Regions from separate parts of the Streptomyces sp. NPDC104307 genome, predicted to be linked through region 4. Evidence: riboswitches for the same ligand, from Rfam matches in the RefSeq annotation. Region 4 holds a riboswitch; each other region holds the start of a gene.
What was found. A riboswitch is a leader RNA that binds a small molecule or an ion and turns the genes downstream of it on or off. The one in region 4 is predicted to bind cyclic di-AMP.

Region 1: another riboswitch for cyclic di-AMP. It lies ahead of ACZ601_RS16875 (LysM peptidoglycan-binding domain-containing protein); the one in region 4 lies ahead of ACZ601_RS26660 (transglycosylase family protein).
Region 2: another riboswitch for cyclic di-AMP. It lies ahead of ACZ601_RS03090 (M23 family metallopeptidase); the one in region 4 lies ahead of ACZ601_RS26660 (transglycosylase family protein).
Region 3: another riboswitch for cyclic di-AMP. It lies ahead of ACZ601_RS21015 (M23 family metallopeptidase); the one in region 4 lies ahead of ACZ601_RS26660 (transglycosylase family protein).

The regions. Positions count from the first base shown of each region.
Region 1 is NZ_JBVJMU010000005.1:393,053-398,324, forward strand. It holds gene ACZ601_RS16865 (nitrobindin family protein) at 132-689, shown strand; gene ACZ601_RS16870 (alpha/beta fold hydrolase) at 747-1,562, opposite strand; cyclic di-AMP (ydaO/yuaA leader) riboswitch at 2,015-2,203, shown strand; gene ACZ601_RS16875 (LysM peptidoglycan-binding domain-containing protein) at 2,207-3,121, shown strand; gene ACZ601_RS16880 (NAD(P)H-dependent amine dehydrogenase family protein) at 3,296-4,375, shown strand; gene ACZ601_RS16885 (carboxymuconolactone decarboxylase family protein) at 4,372-4,851, shown strand; gene ACZ601_RS16890 (GMC oxidoreductase) at 4,964-5,272, opposite strand, start outside.
Region 2 is NZ_JBVJMU010000001.1:761,683-766,954, reverse strand. It holds gene ACZ601_RS03110 (aspartate aminotransferase family protein) at 1-420, shown strand, start outside; gene ACZ601_RS03105 (helix-turn-helix domain-containing protein) at 488-1,105, shown strand; gene ACZ601_RS03100 (DUF6126 family protein) at 1,149-1,325, shown strand; gene ACZ601_RS03095 (tyrosine-protein phosphatase) at 1,353-2,165, opposite strand; cyclic di-AMP (ydaO/yuaA leader) riboswitch at 2,606-2,766, shown strand; gene ACZ601_RS03090 (M23 family metallopeptidase) at 2,770-3,723, shown strand; gene ACZ601_RS03085 (SGNH/GDSL hydrolase family protein) at 3,919-4,764, shown strand; gene ACZ601_RS03080 (STM4011 family radical SAM protein) at 4,816-5,272, opposite strand, start outside.
Region 3 is NZ_JBVJMU010000007.1:348,188-353,459, reverse strand. It holds gene ACZ601_RS21020 (aldo/keto reductase) at 1-673, opposite strand, end outside; gene ACZ601_RS21015 (M23 family metallopeptidase) at 1,012-2,235, opposite strand; cyclic di-AMP (ydaO/yuaA leader) riboswitch at 2,247-2,400, opposite strand; gene ACZ601_RS21010 (PP2C family protein-serine/threonine phosphatase) at 2,758-3,921, opposite strand; tRNA gene ACZ601_RS21005 (tRNA-Met) at 4,103-4,176, opposite strand; gene ACZ601_RS21000 (hypothetical protein) at 4,450-4,878, shown strand; gene ACZ601_RS20995 (SHOCT domain-containing protein) at 5,000-5,272, shown strand, end outside.
Region 4 is NZ_JBVJMU010000012.1:97,541-102,812, forward strand. It holds gene eno (phosphopyruvate hydratase) at 1-1,223, opposite strand, end outside; gene ACZ601_RS26660 (transglycosylase family protein) at 1,544-2,290, opposite strand; cyclic di-AMP (ydaO/yuaA leader) riboswitch at 2,295-2,466, opposite strand; gene ACZ601_RS26665 (transglycosylase family protein) at 2,801-3,790, opposite strand; partial or broken gene ACZ601_RS26670 (cytochrome P450) at 3,897-4,175, opposite strand; gene ACZ601_RS26675 (cytochrome P450 family protein) at 4,222-5,272, shown strand, end outside.

The sequences.
Region 1 (5,272 bases), on a different contig from region 4:
GAGGGTGTTCGCCCGGCAGCTTGCCGGACTTCCGTGAGAGGCGTGAACCGCGAGCCCCGTATGGACCAAAAGGGAGAGCCCTTAGGCTGCCAACCGTCCCCGTCACCGTCCCCGATCCAGGAGCGCGCACGATGTTCGACCCCGCCCAGCAGCACCCGTACCCCGACGCGTTCCAGCCGGACGCAGCGCCTGCCCCGCACGCTCTGCTCGCACCGCTGAGCGGGTTCCTGGGCACCTGGGCCGGGCGGGGCAGTGGTGAGTACCCGACGCTCGCCGAGGAGTTCCGGTACGCGCAGCAGGTGACCTTCAGTCATGACGGGCGGCCCTTCCTCCATTACGAGGCGCGCGCCTGGCTGCTCGACGCGGACGGCGCCCCGTTGCGGCCGTCCGCACGGGAGAGCGGCTGGTGGCGGATGCAGGCGGACGGGCGGGTGGAGGCGCTGATCACTCAGCCCACCGGTGTCGCGGAGATCCTGACGGGCCGTGCGGCCGACGGCGTGGCCGACCTCGCCACCCATCAGGTCGCGCTCGCCCCCACGGCCAAGGAGGTCAGCGCCACCCGCCGTCGCTACACCCTGACGGATGACGGCACGCTCGAATTTGTCCACGACCTCGCGGCGGTCGGCCAGCCGCTCCAGCACCACCTCGCGGCGCGGCTCCGGCGCGAGGGCGGCAGCAGGCCGCACTGATCCGCTCGCCGTGACGGGTCGCCGGCCGTCGTCCCGTCCGTCCGACGGCGCCCCCGCTCATACCCCGGACAGCACGTCCTGCAGCCGGGCCGCGAACGCCCGCGGGTGCGTGGTGTTGCCGTTGTGCCCGCCGGGGAACGGGACGGCCTCCCGGCCGACCAGTCCGGCGAGGCGTTGTGCGCACTGGCCGACGAAGACGGATGGCGCCGTGGTGCTGCCGCTCGCGGGCACGATGCGTACGGGAGTCGCCCGCAGCGCTTCCCGGTCGAGCTCGGCTTCGATGACCGCGGTGAAGTCGCGCTCGATGAAGAAGCCGAAGTTGGCCGCACGGTACGGGGTGAGCGGCATCGGGGTGAGCCCCGGTTCGGTCTCCTGGCACGCCGGGTCGATGCCGAGGACCCGGGCGATCTCGGGGAAGGCCGCTTCCAGACCGCCGTCACGGTGGACATCCTGAAGGTGCGCCAGCTCGGCGGCGTGCCGCTCGCGCTGTCCGGTGGGCAGCAGGGACGGCGTGACCGGGTCGTGTGCCACGAGCACCCCGAGCTGCTCGGGGTGGGCGAGCGCCAGGTGCAGCCCGATGGCGGCGCCCATGCTGCACCCGAGCATCAGGGCGGGCTCATCGGTCAGTTCGGCCAGCAGCCGGTGCACGTCGTCGGCGTGCCGCGCCATGGTGACGCGCTGTCCGGGATCGTCGATCGTGCTGCGGGAGAGGCCCCGGCGGTCGTAGGTGACCACGGTCCAGCGGTCCACGAGCCGGTCGACCAGGTCGGTGCTGCGGTCGGCGTCGCCCTCACCGCTCTGGGAGACGAGCAGCAGGGGACCGGAGCCGCGGGTTTCGTAGTGGAGCGTGGCGCCATCGGTGTCGAGGAACATCAGGATCTCCCGGTCTCAGTGGTGGGCGGCGCCATGAGCGCCGGCCGATACCTCACACCGTAGTGCATCTATTTAGATGCATTGATGAAGATGCATTGGCGGCGCGTGTCGGGTCGCGGGCGTCGTGGCCGCCCAGTGGGAGGGCTTGATGAAATGTCCCGATTGGGTGGTTAGTCGCATACGCCACTAATAATCCACTGAAGCGCTTTTTTTCATAGCCCAAAAGTTATGAATATTGAGCAAATCGCCCTTTTCGGGCTCAGTGGTCAGCATCACCTTCCCGGCCCGGGACGCGGTGCGTCCGGCCTCGGTTCCCTGTTGTGCCAAGAAAGTTGACTTCCCCCGAGAGGTCTGATGCTGGGCATTTCCTTTAATTGATCTTGCGAATCAATTGGGATCAAGAATTCCGGGCTTGTTTCGTCCGGCGTTTTTCGCTTACGGTCACCGTCAATCCGGATGGAACGCCGAATCCTGCCGCCGTCCGGGAACCCGACCCACTCACCTACGGCAGGAGCGGGGGACCCAGGTTTACTGCCGGTCCGGAACCCGGAGCGGCTAGGGGTTAAGTCGACATCACGTGCGGCCGGACATCTCCAGTCCGAACCCGACAGCTCACCTCGCAGGCGGCGGAGAGGAAATACGCCATGCCCATCACGGGTAAGTACCGTCGTTTCAAGTCCACCACCCTGACCCGCGGCTTCATCGCCGTGAGCACGGGCGGAGTCGTTCTCGCGCTCCCCCTGATCGGGGCCGGATCGGCTTCTGCCGCACCGGCGCACCCCGCCGTCGCAGAAAAGTCGGCGTCCTCGACCCCCTTTGCTGCCAAGGGAATTGCGGCCCACCAGGCGGAGTCCACCGTCTATTCCGTGGTCTCCGGCGATTCGCTTTCCAAGATCGCCCGTGGGCATTCCCTCAGTGGTGGCTGGGAGCGGCTCTACCAGGACAACCGGAGTGCGGTCGGTGAAAACCCCGACCTGATTCACCCGGGCCTCAAGCTGACCATCGGCGCCAAGTCCGCCGCCGTAGCGCCGAAGGCGGCTCCCTCCGCCGAGTCGAAGGAAAAGCCCGCCACCGAGGAAAAGCCCGCGTCCGACGCCGCGCAGTCGTCCGACCGGTCCGAGGGGTCCGACCGCGCCGACCGCTCCGAGCGGACGGCCGCGCCGGTCGCGGAGAAGACCACCGAGACCACCGCCACCGAGACCTCGGCCACCGCTCCCGCGCAGGCCGCGACGGCGTACACCGACGACCTCGACGGCTGGATCAAGGAGTCGCTCGCCGTGATGGCCCAGAACGGCATCCCGGGCAGCTACGACGGCATCTACCGCAACGTGATCCGCGAGTCCTCCGGTAACCCGCAGATCGTGAACAACTGGGACTCGAACGCCGTCGCCGGCACGCCCTCCAAGGGTCTCCTCCAGGTGATCCAGCCCACCTTCGACGCCTACCACGTGGCCGGTACGTCGACGGACATCCTCGACCCGGTCGCCAACATCACCGCCGCGTGCAACTACGCCGCGGCCACCTACGGCTCCATCGACAACGTCTTCGGCGCCTACTGACATACCCGGCTCCGCCTTCGGGAGGAACCGGGCGCAGGGGTGGGAAGGAGCCATGCGGCTCCTTCCCACCCCTTTCGCGTGCCGTGCGGCCCCTGCGGACCCGCTCGGGCCGCCTCGCAACCGGGTGCGCGATGGCACTATGAACCTTTCATCCCGCGCGCTACCCTCCGCCGCATGATTTCCACGGTGGTCTGGGGAACCGGCAATGTCGGCCGCGCGGCCATCCGCGCCGTCGAGGCCCATCCGGCCCTGAATCTGGCGCACGTGCTTGTTCACGATCCGGGCAAGGTGGGCCGCGACGCGGGCGACCTCGCCGGGACCGGCCGCGATCTGGGCGTCGCGGCGACCGACGACATCGACGCGGTGCTGGCCACCGCTCCCGGCGCGGTGGTGTACGCGGCCTCCGGGGACATCCGCCCCGACGAGGCGCTCGCCGACATCACCAGGGCGGTCCGGACCGGGGCGGTGGTCGTCACCCCCGCCCTGTACGCCCTCTACGACCAGCGGAGCGCCCCACCCGAGCTGCGTGACCCGGTCCTGGCCGCTGTCGCGGACGGCGGCGGCTCACTGTTCGTCTCCGGCGTCGACCCGGGCTGGGGCAACGACGTGCTGCCCCTGATGATCAGCGGACTCGGCAGCACGGTCGACGCGATCCGCTGCCAGGAGATCTTCGACTACTCCACCTACGACCAGCCCGACGCGGTCCGGGACCTGATCGGCATGGGCCACGCCATGGAGTACGAGCCGCTGATGCTCGCGGCCTCCGTCCCGACGATGGTGTGGGGCGGCCAGCTGCGGCTGATGGCCAGGGCCCTGGGCGTGGAGCTCGACGACATCCGCGAGACGATGGCCCGGCGGCCACTGGAGACGACGGTCACCACCCGGACCATGGGCGAGTTCGCGGCGGGCACCCAGGGCGCGGTGCGGTTCGAGGTGCAGGGCATCGTCGAGGGTGAGCCCCGCATCGTCATCGAGCACATCACCCGCATCCACCCCTCCTGCGCCCCGGACTGGCCGTCGCCGCCCGACGGCGCCGGCGCCCACCGCGTGATCATCGAGGGCCGCCCGCGGATCGAGGTCACCGTCGAGGCCACCGACGAGGACGAGAACCGCTCGGCGGGCGGCAACGCCACCGCGGTCGGCCGGCTGGTGAACGCCATCGACTGGCTGGTGGACGCGGAACCCGGACTCTACGACGCACTCGACGTCCCCCTGCGCCCCGCAGCCGGCAGACTCGGAAGGAAACAGCCATGATCATCGACATCCCCGAGGGCCAGGAGCCGATCGGATACGTGTGGGGCGACATGGTCCCCGGCATCGGGATGGCCGCCGCGAACTTCTCCCTGTCGGTGTACCAGCACACGACGCTCGGCCTGCGGGAGTTCGAGGCCGCCCGGCTGCGGATCGCCCAGATCAACGGGTGCCTGTTCTGCCTGGACTGGCGCACCGAACGGGACGGCGAGAAGGTCGAGGAGGAGTTCGCAGACGCGGTGAACGAGTGGCGCACCGCCGGAGCGTTCGACGACCGGACCCGGCTGGCCGCCGAGTACGCCGAGCGGTACACCCTGGACCATCACGGTCTGGACGAGGAGTTCTGGGCCCGGATGACCGCGCACTACAGCCAGCGCGAGATCGTCGAGCTGAGCATGAGCATCGGCTCCTGGCTGGCGTTCGGCCGGCTCAACCACGTACTGGGTCTCGACGCCGTGTGCGTGCTGCCCGGCCACTGAACCGTGAGCCGGATGCCCCGGGCCCGTGCGTCGCGCCCCTGGCCCGGGGCGTACCCGGGAGGAGACCCGTCCCGTCATCTCCTCCCGGCCGGCCTGCCACCTCGGGCCGGTGTCACAGATCGGTCGCGATGATCTTCTCGATGTTCCGTTCGGCGAGTGCCGTGATCGTGACGAACGGATTGACGCTGGTGTTGCCGGGGATCAGCGCGCCGTCGATCACGTAGAGGCCCGAATACCCGTGCAGGCGACCGTAGTTGTCGGTGGCACGGTCCAGCACCGCACCTCCGAGGGGGTGGTAGGTGAGGTGGTCGCCCCAGATCTTGTACACACCGAAGAGGTCCGTCCGGTAGATCGTCCCCTCCTTCGCGTTGATCTTGTCGAAGATCGTCTTGGCCATGTCGATGGACGGCTGCTTCCAGGC
Region 2 (5,272 bases), on a different contig from region 4:
GAAGAGACCGTGGCCAACGCGCGCCGCACCGGTGATCTGCTGCGCGAACGGCTGGCCGCGCTGGTCGACCGATACGAGCTGCTGCACGAGGTGCGGGGACGCGGGCTGATGATCGGCATCGAGTTCGGCCGGCCGTCCTCGCTGAAGCTGCGCAGCCGCTGGACGATGCTCCAGGCGGCCCGGAAGGGGCTCTTCGCGCAGATGGTCGTCGTTCCGCTGCTCCAGAAGCACCGGATTCTCACCCAGGTCTCCGGCGACCACCTCGAAGTGATCAAGCTGATTCCGCCGCTCGTCATCGACGAGGCGGACGTGGAGCGGTTTGTGGCCGCGTTCACAGCGGTGATGGACGACGCGCACAACGGCGGGCTGATGTGGGACTTCGGCCGGACCCTGGTGAAGCAGGCCGTGGCCAACCGCTGATCAGCGGGGTTTTTGCCTGGGAGGCAAGAAATTTGCCTCCCAGGAAAGATCCTGGCCCAATGGACATATGAATCCCCCAGAAGCAGGGGCGGCCGACGTGGCCGACGAGCTGCCCGGTGTAGCGCCTCGACTGCGCGACCTGCGCCGCGGCCGCGGGCTCACCCTGGAGACCGCCGCCCAGCGCGCCGGGCTCTCGCCCGCCCATCTGTCCCGGCTCGAAACGGGCCGCCGTCAGCCCTCGCTGCCGATGCTGCTCGGACTCGCCAGGATCTACGGTACGACGGTCTCCGAGCTGCTCGGCGAGATCCCGCCGGAACGTGACGCGATCGTCCGCGCCCGGAAGTTCGAGGGGGCGGAGGCGGACGGCTGGATGTACCAGCAGGCCGGTGGGCCCGGCCGGGCCATGCAGGCGCTGCGCGTCCGGGTGCCGTACGGCGCGCAGGGTGACCTGGTGCGCGTCCACCCCGGCGAGGAATGGCTCTATGTCCTGGCCGGAAACCTCCGGGTGACCCTCGGGGACACCGTGCACGACCTCGGCCCCGGCGACAGCGCGCACTTCGACTCGCTCACCCCGCACCGGATCGCGGCGCCGGACCGCGAGGGCGCCGAACTGCTCTTCGTTCACACCCTGCTGCAGAGCCCCGCCGCCGAGCTGTGTCTCGGCAGCGGGATCCACCGTCGCTGAGACGCCGTCCCGCCGGCCCGTCCGGTCACCAGAGAGGACCGTCATGTCCGATTCAGAGAACTACGACCCGCTGACCCCGGCCAGGCACAAGGAGTCCGACTCCCAGGAGCGCACGATGCCGCGCGGGCTCGTCATCAGGCTGTTCGCCTATCTGGTGGCCGGGCACGTCATCGCGGGCTTCCTCTACCTGCTGTTCGCGGTGGGGATGCACAACCAGTAGCCGGCGGCATCCCCTCCCCGGGGTCCGTCAGGAGTCTTCGAGGAGCCGCTCGCGCAGCCGCTCCCGGGTCTCGGGCGTGACCTTCAGCCCCTCGGAGAGGTAGCGGTCCGTGTCGCCCCAGGTCTCGTCGATCGTGGCGAAGGCCGCCGCGAGGTATTCGCTGTGGGCGCCGAAGAGCGGGCTGAGGAGCTCCATCACCTCGGGCGACATCCCGGCTGCGGAGGTGTCGCTGCGGCGCACCCGGTAGCGGCGGTGGGTGTCGTTGGACTTGAGGTAGTCGGCCTCGATCGTCTCGCGCCCGACGCCCACCGCGAGCAGCGAGATCGCGATCGAGAGCCCGGCCCGGTCCTTGCCCGCCGCGCAGTGCATCAGGGCCGGGACGCTGTCCTCGGCCAGGGCGTGCAGCACCTGGCTGTGCTCGGCGGTGCGGTCCAGGATGATCGAGCGGTAGGAGGCGACCATGCGGTCGGTCCCCTTGCCGCCGCCGAGGATTCCGTGCAGCTCGTCCATGTTGCCGTCGCGCACCATCCGCCAGAACTCGGTGCCGTCCGCCGGGTCGGTGAGCGGGATGTTCACATTGCGTACGCCGGGCAGCTCGACGTCCGGTCCGTCCAGCTTGAGGTCGGCGGCGTTGCGGAAGTCGAAGACGGTGTGCAGCCCGAGGCCGCCGAGGAACGCCGCGTCCTCGGGCGTGGCGCCCGCGAGGTGACCGCTGCGGTAGAGCCGCCCGTACCGCACCCGGCGGCCGTCCGAGGCCGGCAGTCCACCCACGTCGCGGAAGTTACGGACCCCCGCCAGCTCGGGTTCCGTCGACGGGGTCTGCGGCAACTGCTGCGTCACGGTCACTCCTGGGGCTGTGCCGCCGACGCGTGTCGCCGACGGGTCCACTCCCGTGACGATACGACATCGGATACTCGGACAATCACCCCGGCGGCAGCCTCGGTTCTCCCTCTTGTCCCGGCCCTCCGCGGGGCGCCGGTGCGGACGATGTGAGTGACATGTCCGTATTAAGGCTTTTAGTCGAACATGCCCTGCTTATGCGGGAGATGGTCACCCTCTCGTGAGCGGGATCATATCCGTGACGGTGTGTGGCGGTACGCCGGTCGGGTATTCCGTACGTCAAGCGGAATGCCAAGATCCATAATCCACGGAGTGTGACCGGAATTCCGCGTCGAATTTCCGGTGCGGAATCCGGCGCGGAACCCGTGGCTTGTTTCCGCCGTCCCGGCTCGCTTACGTTCCATGTCAATCCGGATGGAACGCCTAATCCTGCCGCCGTCCGGAATTCCGCACCCACTCACCGTGTGGCAGGAGCGGGGGACCCAGGTAAGCCGCCGACCGGAGTGATCCGGCCGGCTCGGGGTGAAGTCGCGCCAGGCGCGGCCGGGCATCTCCAGCCCGAACCCGACAGCTCACCTCGTAGGCGCCGGAGAGGAAATTCTTCATGCCCATCCCGGGTAAGCACCGCCGTCCCAAGTCCAGCACCATCGCCCGCGGCGTCGTCGTCGCGAGCGCCGGCGGAGCCGTCATCGCGCTTCCGCTGCTCGGCGCCACCGGTGCCAACGCCGCGGAGCAGGCCGCTCCCGCCACCGCGAAGTCGGCCGCCGCCACGCACGCCACCCCGGCCAAGCCGGTCGCGGACAAGCAGTCCGGCACCAAGACGTACTCCGTGGTCTCCGGCGACTACCTGTCGAAGATCGCCGCCGAGCACAAGGTCAAGGGCGGCTGGGAGAAGCTGTACCAGGACAACCGCAAGGTCGTCGGCGACAACCCGAGCCTGATCTTCCCGGGCATGAAGCTGACCCTCGGCGGCAAGGCCTGGGGTCACGCCCCGGCCACCGGTTCGCACACCTCCACGGGTGACACCACTCCGTCGAAGGCCCCCTCGAAGGCCCCGGCCAAGACCGAGTCGAAGGCCCCCGCGTCCTCCGGCACCACGTCCTCCTCCGACACCCAGGCGTCCAACACCGCGTCGTCGGACCAGGGCAGCGCCTCCGGCTACGTCCACCCGGTCCCCGGTAACCACACCACCGCCTACCGCGCCTCCGGCGCCAGCTGGTCCAGTGGCAGCCACACCGGCATCGACTTCCCCGTCGCCAGCGGCACCAGCGTCAAGGCGATCACCTCCGGCACCGTCGTCACCGCGGGCTGGGGCGGCGCGTACGGCAACGAGGTCGTCATCAAGCACGCCGACGGCCACTACTCCCAGTACGGCCACATGTCCTCGCTCTCCGTCTCGGCGGGCCAGACCGTGACCGCGGGCCAGCAGGTCGGCCTCTCCGGCGCCACCGGCAACGCCACCGGCCCGCACCTCCACTTCGAGGTCCGCACCGGCCCGGCGTACGGCTCGGACATCGACCCGATCGCCTACCTGGCGTCGCACGGGATCAACGTCTGATCCACGCAGCAACGGTCCGGTGACGGACCGGAGCAATACAGAGGGACGGTGCGCGGCGGCGCACCGTCCCTCTGTATTGCGGTGACCGTCCTTATTCCCCCTTTACCAAAAACTGACCGGGTGGTCTATCTCACCACCCGTCAACCCCGTAATACGGTCGCGTAGGTCACAATCGACGGTGCAGGATATGCCCTTGTGGCAGACGATTCGAGAATCATCCGACAGGGCGTCATCAACCGACAGGGCGCCATCGAGTCGTACGCGGCGATTGGCGACAGTTTCACCGAGGGAGTCGGTGACCCGGGCCCGGCCGGGACATTCGTCGGCTGGGCCGACCGGTTCGCGGTCATCCTCGCGGACCAGCTCCCCGAACCGGCGACGGCGCAGGGCGGCACGGCCGCCGCGCACGGACACTTCCGGTACGCCAATCTCGCCGTACGAGGACGCCTCCTCGACCAGATAGTCGAGGAGCAGGTACCGCGCGCCAAGGAACTCGCCCCCGACCTGGTGAGCTTCTGCGCGGGGGGCAACGACATCATCCGGCCGGGCACCGACCCCGACGACGTGGCCGAGCGCTTCGAGCGCGCGGTCGCCGAGCTGACCCAGTCGGTCGGCACCGTCATGGTCACCACCGGCTTCGACACCCGAGGCGTTCCGGTGCTCCGCCATCTGCGCGGCAAGATCGCCACCTACACCGCCCATGTGCGGTCCATCGCGGACCGCTACGACTGCCCGGTGCTCGACCTGTGGTCGCTGCGCTCCGTGCAGGACCGGCGCGCCTGGGACGGCGACCGGCTGCACCTGTCACCCGAGGGGCACACCCGCGTCGCGCTGCGCGCCGCACAGGTCCTCGGCCTCGACGTGCCGGCCGACCCGGACCAGGAGTGGCCGCCGCAGGTGCACCGGGGAACGCTGGAGGTCCGGCGCGACGACATCCACTGGGCCCGCGAGTACCTGGTGCCGTGGATCGGGCGCCGACTGCGCGGCGAGTCGTCGGGGGACCACGTGGCGGCGAAGCGGCCGGACCTGCTGCCGCTCTGAGACCGGCCGGCTCCCGGCCGGGAGCCGGGAGCCCGGCGATCCGTCCGGGGTCTACGAGCCGGCCCGCCCGATGTCGTACAGCGGCCGGGCCGGGATGCGTTCCAGCACGCCGCCCGCGAACACGTCGTACAGCGGCAGCGTCTCCAGATGGACGTAGCCGATATGGCAGTCGCAGACGGAGAGCGGGCAGGCCCGGGGGCCCAACGCCTCCCGGTAACTGCCGTCGTAGAGATTGCCGAGCTCGGCCCGGACGAAATGGCAGCGACGCACCGTGCCCTCCCCGTCGACCGAGATGACGGACTCGCCGGTCCGGCAGGGCAGCCCGGCCGAGCGGTGCGGATGGCGGCTGTACGGGAACAGCGGGTCGATCTCCGTCCACCGGCCGGCCTCCGCGTCCGTGTAGGTGTGCCCCTCCGCGGCGTTGACCCAGAGGTACACCTCCCCGGGGAGCGCCGCCCGCAGCCGCCGGGCCTCGTCGAGGTGATCGTCCAGACCCACCACACCGACG
Region 3 (5,272 bases), on a different contig from region 4:
CCGCGCGGTACTTGCCGGTCAGGAACCCGGAGGCGAGGGCGAAGTACGGGACGGCGGCGATCCCGGCCTCTGCGCTCAGGTCCTGGAGCTCGCCCTCGTAGGTGTCGCGCGAGACGAGGTTGTAGTGCGGCTGGAGCGCGACGTAACGGGCCAGGCCCTCGCGCTCGGAGAAGTCCAGCGAGGCGCGGAGCCGTGCTGGGCTGATGTTGGAGGCGGCGATCTCGCGGACCTTGCCCTCCTTCACCAACTGGTCGAGGGCGGTGATGATCTCCTCGACGGGGACGGTCTCGTCGTCGTGGTGCGTGTAGTAGAGGTCGATGTAGTCCGTGCCGAGCCGGCGCAGCGACTCCTCCGCCCCGGCCTTGATGGTGGCGGCGGCGAGCCCCTTGTACTCGGGGTGGGAGCCGACCTTGGTGGCCAGGACGACGTCGGACCGGTTGCCCCGCGCGGCGAACCACTTGCCGATGAGGGTCTCCGACTCGCCGCCCACGTTGCCGGGGATCCAGGAGGAGTACGCGTCGGCCGTGTCGACGAAGTTGCCGCCGCCCGCCGTGTACGCGTCGAGAACGGCGAAGGACTGCGCCTCGTCGGCGGTCCAGCCGAAGACGTTGCCGCCGAGGGAGAGCGTGGAGACCTGGAGGTCGGAGGAACCGAGTGTGCGGAGAGAAGTCATGGATGGAACAACCCACCGCACCGCACGCGCTATTCCATGGCGACTACAGCTAGGGCCTGTCCGGCGGGTCAGGGTCGGATAGGGCGCGGCGTCTGGTGCGGTGCATCGCAAGGCGCCGGAGCGTCTCGATAGCGGAGCTATTGGGGCGTTTCGGCAACGCGGCGAGGTGCCGTGCCAGACGCCGCGCCCCCGGCCATGATCCGCCGGACAGGCCCTACACCCGTACGCCACGGCCCGGTCCGGCGGAACAGACCGGAACAGGCGAAGACCGGCAGCCCTGACGTCGGGGGGTGAGCGTCAGGACTGCCGGGGTTCGGTGGACGTGGACTTCGGTGGACTCAGACCGTCAGGCCACGGGCGCGCAGCCACGGCATCGGGTCGATGCCGGTGCCGTCCGGGGTGTGGACCTCAAGGTGCAGGTGCGGGCCGGTCACGTTGCCGGTCGCGCCCACGCGTCCGATGGTGTCCCCGGTGGTGACCTGCTGGCCGACGCTGACGCCGATCGAGGACTGGTGGCAGAACCACAGCTCCGTACCGTCCTCAAGCTCCAGGACCGTGCGGTAGCCGTACGCGCCGGACCAGCCGGCGGACTTGATGGTGCCGCTGTGGATGGCCTTGATCGGGGTACCGGTCGGCGCCGCGAAGTCGAGGCCCGTGTGGTAGCCGGAGGACCACATCGAACCGGCCTCGCCGAAGGTCGAGGTGATCGTGTACGAGGAGGTGGGGATGGCGTAGCTGGCGGCGAGCTTGGCGAGCCGCACCGCTTCCGCCTTCTTCTTCGCCTCTTCCGCGGCCTTCTTCTTCGCGGCGGCGACCTTGGCCTCAGCGGCGTCCTGCTGCTTCTTCGCCTCTGCGGCGGCCTTCTCCGCCGCGGCCTTCTCCTCGGCCGCCTTGGCCTCGGCGTCGGCGGAGTCCTGCTGCTGCTCGGCCTGCTGGAGGATGCGGGCGCGGAGCGCCTCGCCGGCGTCCGTCGTCCCCTGCTCGGCCTCTGTGGTGGTGATGCCGGCCGTCGTCAGCGGGGCGGCGGCGGTCGCGACCTCGGTCTTCTCCGCCTCGGACTCACCCGAGAACAACGCGCCGACGCCGGGCAGGGACTTGGCCTCGGGAAGTTTGTCCGAGATGGCGTCGGGAAGAGAGATAGACACGGGCGGCTTGCTCTGGGCGGAGGCCATGCCACCCGCGCCGACGGCCGCGATGACGCCGACGCCGAGAACGGTGGAGCTACGGGCGAGCCCATTGCGCTGCTTGGCGACGCGGTGCTTGCCGCGCACGGGGCGGATGGACTCCTCCGTGGGGTTCCATTCCTCCCACGCCCGGTCGGAGCCGTCCTCGCCGGCGCGGAGGCCGTTGCCGAACTCGGTCCCGAACTCGCTGCCCCGATCGGTCCCGTAAGCGGTTCCGTAGTCGGCCCCGTGATCGGTTCCGTAAGCGGTTCCGCGGATCGCGCCGTGATCGGTTCCGTGGGTGGCGCCGTAAGCGGCACCGGGCCCGGTTCCGAAGTCGTTTCCGTGTTCGGGGGCGAACCGGTAGGGGGCTTCGGGGGCAGGCTTGTTGGACGCCACTGGGGCGCGCTCCTTTCCTTCCTTCTCGCCTACCGGGTTAGCTGACGGGTTCGGAGCAGGAAGGTCTCCTACGGGTCCCTCCGCCTCTCAACGAGACAGAGATGCCCGATTCACCCCATGTAGGTGGTTCCCCGGTTCCCTTGCGGAATTCGGCGCTCGCGCACGGTGCCGCCACTGACGGCGGCTGGGACAACCGCGCTGCGTTATCGAACGTTAATAGACACACGGGCCCGATTCCAAGCCGTTCCAACTGATCGTTCCGATCCTTGGCCTGGACTTTACGGGACACAACCGGTTGGAATCGGGCGAGTTGATCGCCCCTCAACCGTTAGCCGTTTTCTGACGTTGCGTCAAACGTTATGCGGAGGGATTCCTTACGGTTACGCACGGTGGCATCGGCCGCCCCCCGCTCCCCACATCCATCCACACTCCCCCCGTCCGCCCCCTCACCTTCACCCAGCTCCGTCCAGGTTCACCGGGCTTCACCGGGCCACACTCGGCTTCACCGGGCCGCACTCACCTTCACCCGGCTCCGCCGCCCAGTCCCACGATCTTCACGGTCGTGCGCCGGTCCGGCTGCCCCTCGGTCGGGCGCGCGACCGCGAGCAGGGCCATGTCATCGGTCGTCACCCCGCCGGTGTGCAGCCGTACGTCATCGGTCAGCGCCGACAGCAGCTCCTCCGGCCCCGGGAAGATCCGTCCGCGCAGCCGCTCGGCGGGGTCATAGAAGACCCCGTCGGCGTCGCGTGCCTCGGAGAGGCCGTCCGTATAGAGGAGCAGCGTCGACCCGGCGGGCAGCTCCCACTCGTCGGAGCGGTCCGGCCACACGCCCAGGTCCATCCCCAGGGGCAGCGCGGGCAGCGAGGGCCGCAGCTGCTCCAGCGCCCCGTCCGAGTGCAGCAGCAGCGGTTCGGGGTGGCCGCGGTTGACCACGCGCACCCGGCTGGAGCCCTGTGGGATCTCCGCCAGCGCGGCGGTGACGAACCCCTCCACCGCGTCGAGCCCGCCGCGCCTGCTCGACTCCCGGGCCAGCGCGCGCTCCAGCCGCTGGGCCACCCCCTCCAGTGACCGCTCCTGCTCGGCCGCCTCCCGGAACGCCCCGATGATCACCGCCACCGCCTCCACCGCGTCCAGCCCCTTGCCGCGCACGTCCCCGACGACCAGCCGCACCCCGTACGGGGTGTCCGTGACCGAGAACAGGTCACCGCCGACGAACTCGTCCGCCTGCGCCGCCTCGTACCGCGCGGCCACGTACAGCCCGCCGATCCGGTCGGACGGCGTCGGCAGCACCGCGCGCATGGCGGTCGCCGCGATGACCCGGGCGGAGGCCAGCTGCTCGTTGCCGCGCCGGACGACCCCGTTGATGTAGACCGCGAGGACCGAGACGGTGAGGACGGTGAGCAGCTCGATGAACGGCACGACCCGGATCAGCGTTCCGCTGTACAGCCGCAGCGCGGCCACGCACAGCAGCGCACCGGCCCCGATCCGGATCGTGCCGGCCCGCGAGAAGAACGGCGCGGCGATCAGCGGGGCCGCGGCGAACAGTGGAACGGCGGTGAAGGCGGGCGGAGTGAAGAAGTCGAACAGCAACCCGCCGATGAGCATGACCCCGGGCAGTGCCCGGACGAGCCGGCGGTTGCGGACCTCATAGGTGCGCCTCCCCCGCCGCTGCTCCCGCTTCCCCACCTTTGCTCTCCTGCCCGGTGCGCTCAGGGCCGCGGACGGTACCGCGCACCACCCCCAGACTTCCCGGAACACGGTCGCGGGGCCAGCGCTCGACGGCCAATGGGATGACGCGCGCGGCGCGGCACGTACGGAAACGAATCAGGCCCGGCACGCGCTATGCGTGCCGGGCCTGATTCTTCAGTAGCGGGGACAGGATTTGAACCTGCGACCTCTGGGTTATGAGCCCAGCGAGCTACCGAGCTGCTCCACCCCGCGTCGGTAAACACAACTCTACGGCATGTTCGACGCACTCATGACCACCCCGCGCTTCCCGCCGCCCGACCCGGTTCTTCGCCGACCGCGCCGGGAACCTCAACGTGGCGAAATCGAGAAGGTGTTGCGGGGGACCCGTGTTCTGCCGCAAGGTATCTGCTGCATCCCCCCGGACCGGTGGGCTGCCCGTGCGAGCAGACCCCGGAGCGCGCGTTTCACCGTGCCCGCAAGCTGCTCCCGGTCTCTCATCGCAGCCTGTCTGGAGGGCCTCCGCCGATGACCGCACCGCTCGCTTCCGCCTCTGCCTCTGCCTCCGATTCCACCCCTGCGGCCACTCCGGCGACACCGCTGCGCGGGGCCGTCATCAGCGGCGTGATCGGCGGAGTGATCGGAGCGGTGATGAGCGCGGGAGTCAACTACGCGATCATCGGAGTGCCGGACAGCGAATCCGTCAACGCGGTCAACCACGCGGTATCCGGCCTGGTCAGCGGGTTCCTCGCAGGTTTCATCGGAATACTCGCGCACCACCGCAAGGTCTCCTCGGCAGCACGCGCGGAGGCGGCGACGGCGACGGCCGCCGTGCTCTCGACGTCAGCGGCCGCCGCGCCCGCCGAGCCGGTCGAGTCAACTCACGCGGCCGACGCACCCGCACCGGCACCCGCACCCGCACCGGCCGCCATCTCCGCCTCCGTACCGGAGAAGTAGCCCGCCACGTCACTCGGCACCCCGCCAGGGACCGCGCACGGATCCGCCGCGCGAAGTCCGAAATGCAATGGTATGAATTATTTCGTATTCACCCATTCGACGCGGCTCCCTGGAGTGGACGATGGACGACTACCCCTTGCTCAACCTCTTCTGGACCATGCTCTGGTTCTTTCTCTGGATCATGTGGCTGTTCCTCCTCTTCCGCGTGATCATGGACATCTTCCGCAGCCACGACCTGGGTGGATGGGCCAAGGCGGGCTGGCTGATCCTCGCCCTGGTGCTGCCGTATCTGGGCGTCCTGATCTACGTGATCGCCCGAGGCAAGTCCATGGGCGCGCGTGACGTGAAAGAGGCGAAGGACCGGGATGCCGCCTTCAAGGCGTACGTGAGAGAC
Region 4 (5,272 bases):
ATCTCCTCGATGCGCAGCAGCTGGTTGTACTTGGCGACGCGGTCCGAGCGGGCCGGGGCGCCGGTCTTGATCTGGCCGCAGTTCACGGCGACCGCGAGGTCGGCGATGGTGACGTCCTCGGTCTCGCCGGAGCGGTGGGACATCATGCACTTGAAGCCGTTGCGCTGGGCCAGCTCGACGGCGTCCAGGGTCTCGGTCAGCGAACCGATCTGGTTGACCTTGACGAGCAGGGCGTTGGCGGAGCCCTCCTCGATGCCGCGGGCCAGGCGCTCCGGGTTGGTGACGAAGAGGTCGTCGCCGACGATCTGCACCTTGGCGCCGATCTTCTCGGTGATGACGTTCCAGCCGGCCCAGTCGTCCTCGTACAGCGGGTCCTCGATGGAGACCAGCGGGTACGCGTCGACGAGCTCCTCGTAGTACTCGGTCATCTCGGCGGCCGAGCGGGACTTGCCCTCGAACTCGTACGTGCCGTCCTTGTAGAACTCGGACGCGGCGACGTCGAGCGCGAGCGCGATGTCCTTGCCGGGGGCGTAACCGGCTTCCTTGATGGCCTCGACGATGAGGTCGAGCGCGGCGCGGTTGGACTCCAGGTTCGGCGCGAAGCCGCCCTCGTCACCGAGACCGGTGGACAGGCCCTTGGTCTTCAGGACCTTCTTCAGCGTGTGGTAGACCTCGGCGCCCCAGCGCAGGGCCTCGGAGAAGGACTCCGCGCCGATCGGGGCGATCATGAACTCCTGGATGTCCACGTTGGAGTCGGCGTGCGACCCACCGTTGAGGATGTTCATCATCGGGACGGGCAGCAGGTGCGCGTTCGGGCCACCGAGGTAGCGGAACAGCGGCAGGTCCGAGGCCTCGGACGCGGCGTGGGCGACGGCGAGCGAGACGCCGAGGATGGCGTTGGCGCCGAGCGAGCCCTTGTTCTCCGTGGCGTCCAGGTCGAACATGGCCTGGTCGATCAGCCGCTGCTCGGTCGCGTCGTAGCCGACGAGCTCCGGGCCGATCTGCTCGATCACGGCGAGGACCGCCTTCTCGACGCCCTTTCCGTGGTAGCGGTTGGGGTCACCGTCGCGAAGCTCAATGGCCTCGAAGGCACCGGTGGAGGCTCCGGACGGAACGGCAGCACGGCCCGTGCTGCCGTCGTCGAGGCCAACCTCGACCTCGACCGTGGGGTTGCCCCGGGAGTCGAGGATTTCCCGGGCTACGACGACGTCGATGGACGGCACGAGGCATCTCCTTCTGGGATATGACGCTGTTTGTGCAGGGTCGCTTTGGCCTTGCGACAAGAGCCTAACCGGCCCGGCCGTCTCAGTCGGCCGCCCGCCCGTCCCCTGGGACGAAATAGGACCCAAGAGCAGTCATAGCGGGACGGAAGACCAGAAATTTACTGGCCGGTAACTACAACAGTTGAACAGTCGGTACGCGATCGCGCGAGCCGCGCCACGCGCCACCGGGCCACCGGACCGGCGACCGACAGACCCCGGCCCGGCACGCGTGGGGGGAAGACGCGAACCGGGCCAGGGAGATCGGCGAGGAGAGTGCCGGACTACTTCACCAGGTGGAGCTGCTGACCCGGGAAGATCATGTCGGCGTCCTGGACGATGTCCTTGTTCAGCTTGAACAGCTGCTGCCAGCCGCCCTTGACGTGGCGGTCGGCCGCGATCTTGCTCAGCGAGTCGCCGGTGACGACCTTGTACTCACCGTCACCCTTCTTGACCTTCTCGCCGGTCGGGGTGGTAACGGTCTTCTTCTGGCCGGCCTCGGGGGCGGTCGAGCGGTCCGAGCGGTTGGTGGCCGGGGCCTCGGTGCGCTCGGCCTTCTTCGGCTCGGCCTGCTGCTTGGGAGCGGACTCCTGCTTGGGAGCGGCCTCCGCCTTGGGGGCGCTGGAGCCGGTGTCGACGCCCGGGTCGACACCGTCGTTGCTCAGGTTGCCGGCACCGGCGCAGGACCAGGCGCCCGGTCCCTGCATGTCGAGGAGCTTCTCGGCGACCGCGATCTGCTGGGCCTTGCTGGCCAGGTCGGCGCGGGCCGCGTACTGCGTACCGCCGGCGGCGGCCCAGCTGGACTGCGAGAACTGCAGACCGCCGTAGTAGCCGTTGCCGGTGTTGATGGACCAGTTGCCGCCGGACTCGCACTGGGCGACCGCGTCCCACGTGGAGACGGAGGCGGCGGAGGCGCCGGTGGCACCCATCAGGGGCACGGCGATGGCGGCACCGGTCACACCGGCGAGCGTGGCGATACGGACGGCCTTGGACGGGCGGCGGTGCTTGTTGCCCTTGCTGTTGAGCAGCATCGAGACTTCTCCTCACCGACGCCTGCGAGGTGAGCTGTCGGGTTCGGGCCAAGTGAGTTGCCCGGTCGCACGTCCTAGCGCACGACTTCACCCCAAGCCGGTCCTGATGCGTCCTGCGACGATCGGGCCCGGCACTTACCTGGGTCCCCCGCTCCTGCCTACGGCGCTTTACGCGTCTGTTCCCTTCGACCGACGGCAGGATTCGGCGTGACGATCGACGGGGCCCGCGGTGCGAGCGGTTCTGACCGTAAACACACCGAACCCCTACATTCAAAGAAGGACATACCGGATAAACAGCTCTTCCGAGCATCGGATTAACACCTGTTTGCGCAGGTCGGAACGGATGCGGGGGGACCTCCCGGACAAGGCGCGCCAGTTCACACGAAGAGACCCATGTCTCACTTAGTCAAAAGTGGGACATAGGCCTCTTAAGTACCCCAGGTGCGAGGTGTCTTCAGCTGTTGATCAGACCGTTTCCACGGTCGCCGCCAGGACGGCCCTGACTGGGTCTCAGCCCGCCTTCACGCCGAGGTCGAGGTCGAGGTGCTGACCGGGCAGGATGAGGTCCGGGTCGGAGCCGACGGTCGCCTTGTTGGCCTCGTACAGCCCGGTCCAGCCGCCGGGCAGCTCCTGCGCGTCCGCGATGGCCCAGAGGTTGTCGCCGGGCCGGACGGTGTACGTGCCGTCGGCGGCCGGCGCGCCCGTGCCGCGTCCGTCCGCATCCCCGCGCGAGGCGTGCCGCCCCGCGTCCCGGCCGTCACCGGCCCGCTCCGGAGCCGGCGCGCCGCGATGCTTGCCGCCCGCCTCAGCGGCCGGGGAGGACCCGTCCGGGGTGCCGGAGGGGTCACCCGCGCCGGAGGAGCCGGACGCCGGGGGCGTGGCGCCCGGGGAGGACGAGGCGTCCGCCTCGCGGTCCTTGCGGTCCTTGCCTGCCGGCTCTGACGTGGCGTCGTCCGATGGGGCCTTCGTGGCATCCCCGGCCGCGTCGTCCGCCGGGTCCGCGCTCTCTGACGGATCGGCAGTCGCGGACGGGTCCGCACTCTCGGCCGGGTCCGCGCTCTGCGTCGGGTCCGCGGACGGGGTGGCGGCCGGATCGACGCCCGGGTCGACACCCGGCAGGGAGCCGTCCGGGGTGAGGCCGGAGATGACGGCGCAACTGGGCCACGCCTTCGGCCCCTGATCGCCCAGCACCTTCTCCGCCACGGCGATCTGCTGCGAGCGGCTGGCGAGGTCCGCGCGCGGGGCGTACGCCTCACCGCCGTAGGACTTCCAGACCTCCTGCGAGAACTGCAGGCCGCCGTAGAAGCCGTTACCGAGGTCGGCGCTCCACATCCCACCGCTCTCGCACTCCGCGACCCGGTCCCAGGTCGACGCGTCGGCGGCGTGCGCGCCGGCCGCGCCGAGCAGCGGGATGGCGATGGCCGAGCCGGTCACGCCTGCGGCGACGATGATCGCGGGTGCCTGACGAGGGCGACGGTGTCTGCCGTTCGCGGAGCCCATGGGAATGCCTTCCGTGTGACTGACAAGGTGACTGGTGAGTCGAACGGTGAACCTAGCGGGACTCGAACGTGTGTCACAAGTCGATGCAGCGGAGATCACGCCGAAGTCACAGAGTTGACAGAGTGTCACCTTCCTTGCCGGTGGCCCCGGGGGTGAACTCGACCGGAAGCGTCCGCAGTCCGCGCATGATGAGCCCGCCGCGCCAGCGCAAATCGGCAGCTTCCCCCGCAAGTCGCAGATCCGGAAGGCGTTTCAGCAACGTGGCGAGCGCGGCCTGCCCCTCCAGCCGGGCGAGCGGTGCTCCCAGGCAGTAATGGATGCCGTGCCCGTAGCCGAGGTGCTGGTTGTCACGCCGCGAGAGGTCCAGCGTGTCGGGAGCGCGGAACGAGGACGGAGGCGGCTCGCCGGCAGGCGCCCGATACCGTCGTCATGTGAACCACATCCCGTCGCCCGAGCTCTTCACCTGGGAGTTCGCCACCGACCCCTACCCCGCCTACGCCTGGCTGAGAGACCACAGCCCCGTACACCGGACGACATTGCCCAGCGGCGTCGAGGCGTGGCTCATCACCCGGTACGCGGACGCACGTCAGGCCCTCGCCGACAGCCGCCTGTCGAAGAACCCGGCGCACCACGCGGAGGACGCCCGGGGGAAGAGCAAGACCGGCATCCCCGGCGAGCGCAGCGCCAACCTCATGACGCATCTGCTGAACATCGACCCGCCCGACCACACCCGGCTGCGCCGGCTGGTGTCCAAGGCCTTCACGCCCCGGACGATCGCCACATTCGGGCCCCGTGTGCAGGAGCTGGCGGATCGGCTCATCGACGATTTCGCGGAGAAGGGGGAGGCCGACCTGATCCATGACTTCGCCTTCCCGCTCCCCATCTACGCCATTTGCGATCTGCTCGGCGTACCGGAGGAGGACCAGGACGACTTCCGAGACTGGGCAGGCATGATGATCCGGCACGGCGGCGGCCCGCGGGGCGGGGTCGCACGGTCCGTGAAGAAGATCCGGGCCTACCTTGCCGAGCTGATCCACCGGAAGCGGGAGGACCCCGGTGACGACCTGATCTCCGGTCTGATCCGGGCGAGCGACCACGGCGAGCACCTCACCGAGAACGAGGCCGCCGCGATGTGTTTCGTGATCCTCTTCGCGGGTTTCGAGACGACCATCAACCTGATCGGCAACAGCGCCCACGCGTTCTTTCGCAACCCGTCGCAGCGTGCTGTCTTCCAGAGTGCTGTCCAGCAGGGCGACGACCGACTCCTGGACACCGCCATCGAGGAGCTGTTGCGTTTCGACGGCCCGGTGGAACTGGCCACCTGGCGCTACGCCACGGAAGCCCTGGAAATCGGTGGCGAGCAGATCGGTGAGGGTGATCCCGTGCTCGTGGTCCTCGCGGCGGCCGACCGCGATCCTGCCCGGTTCGCGGAGCCGGACACGCTCGACCTCTCCCGGCGGGACAACCAGCACTTGGGGTACG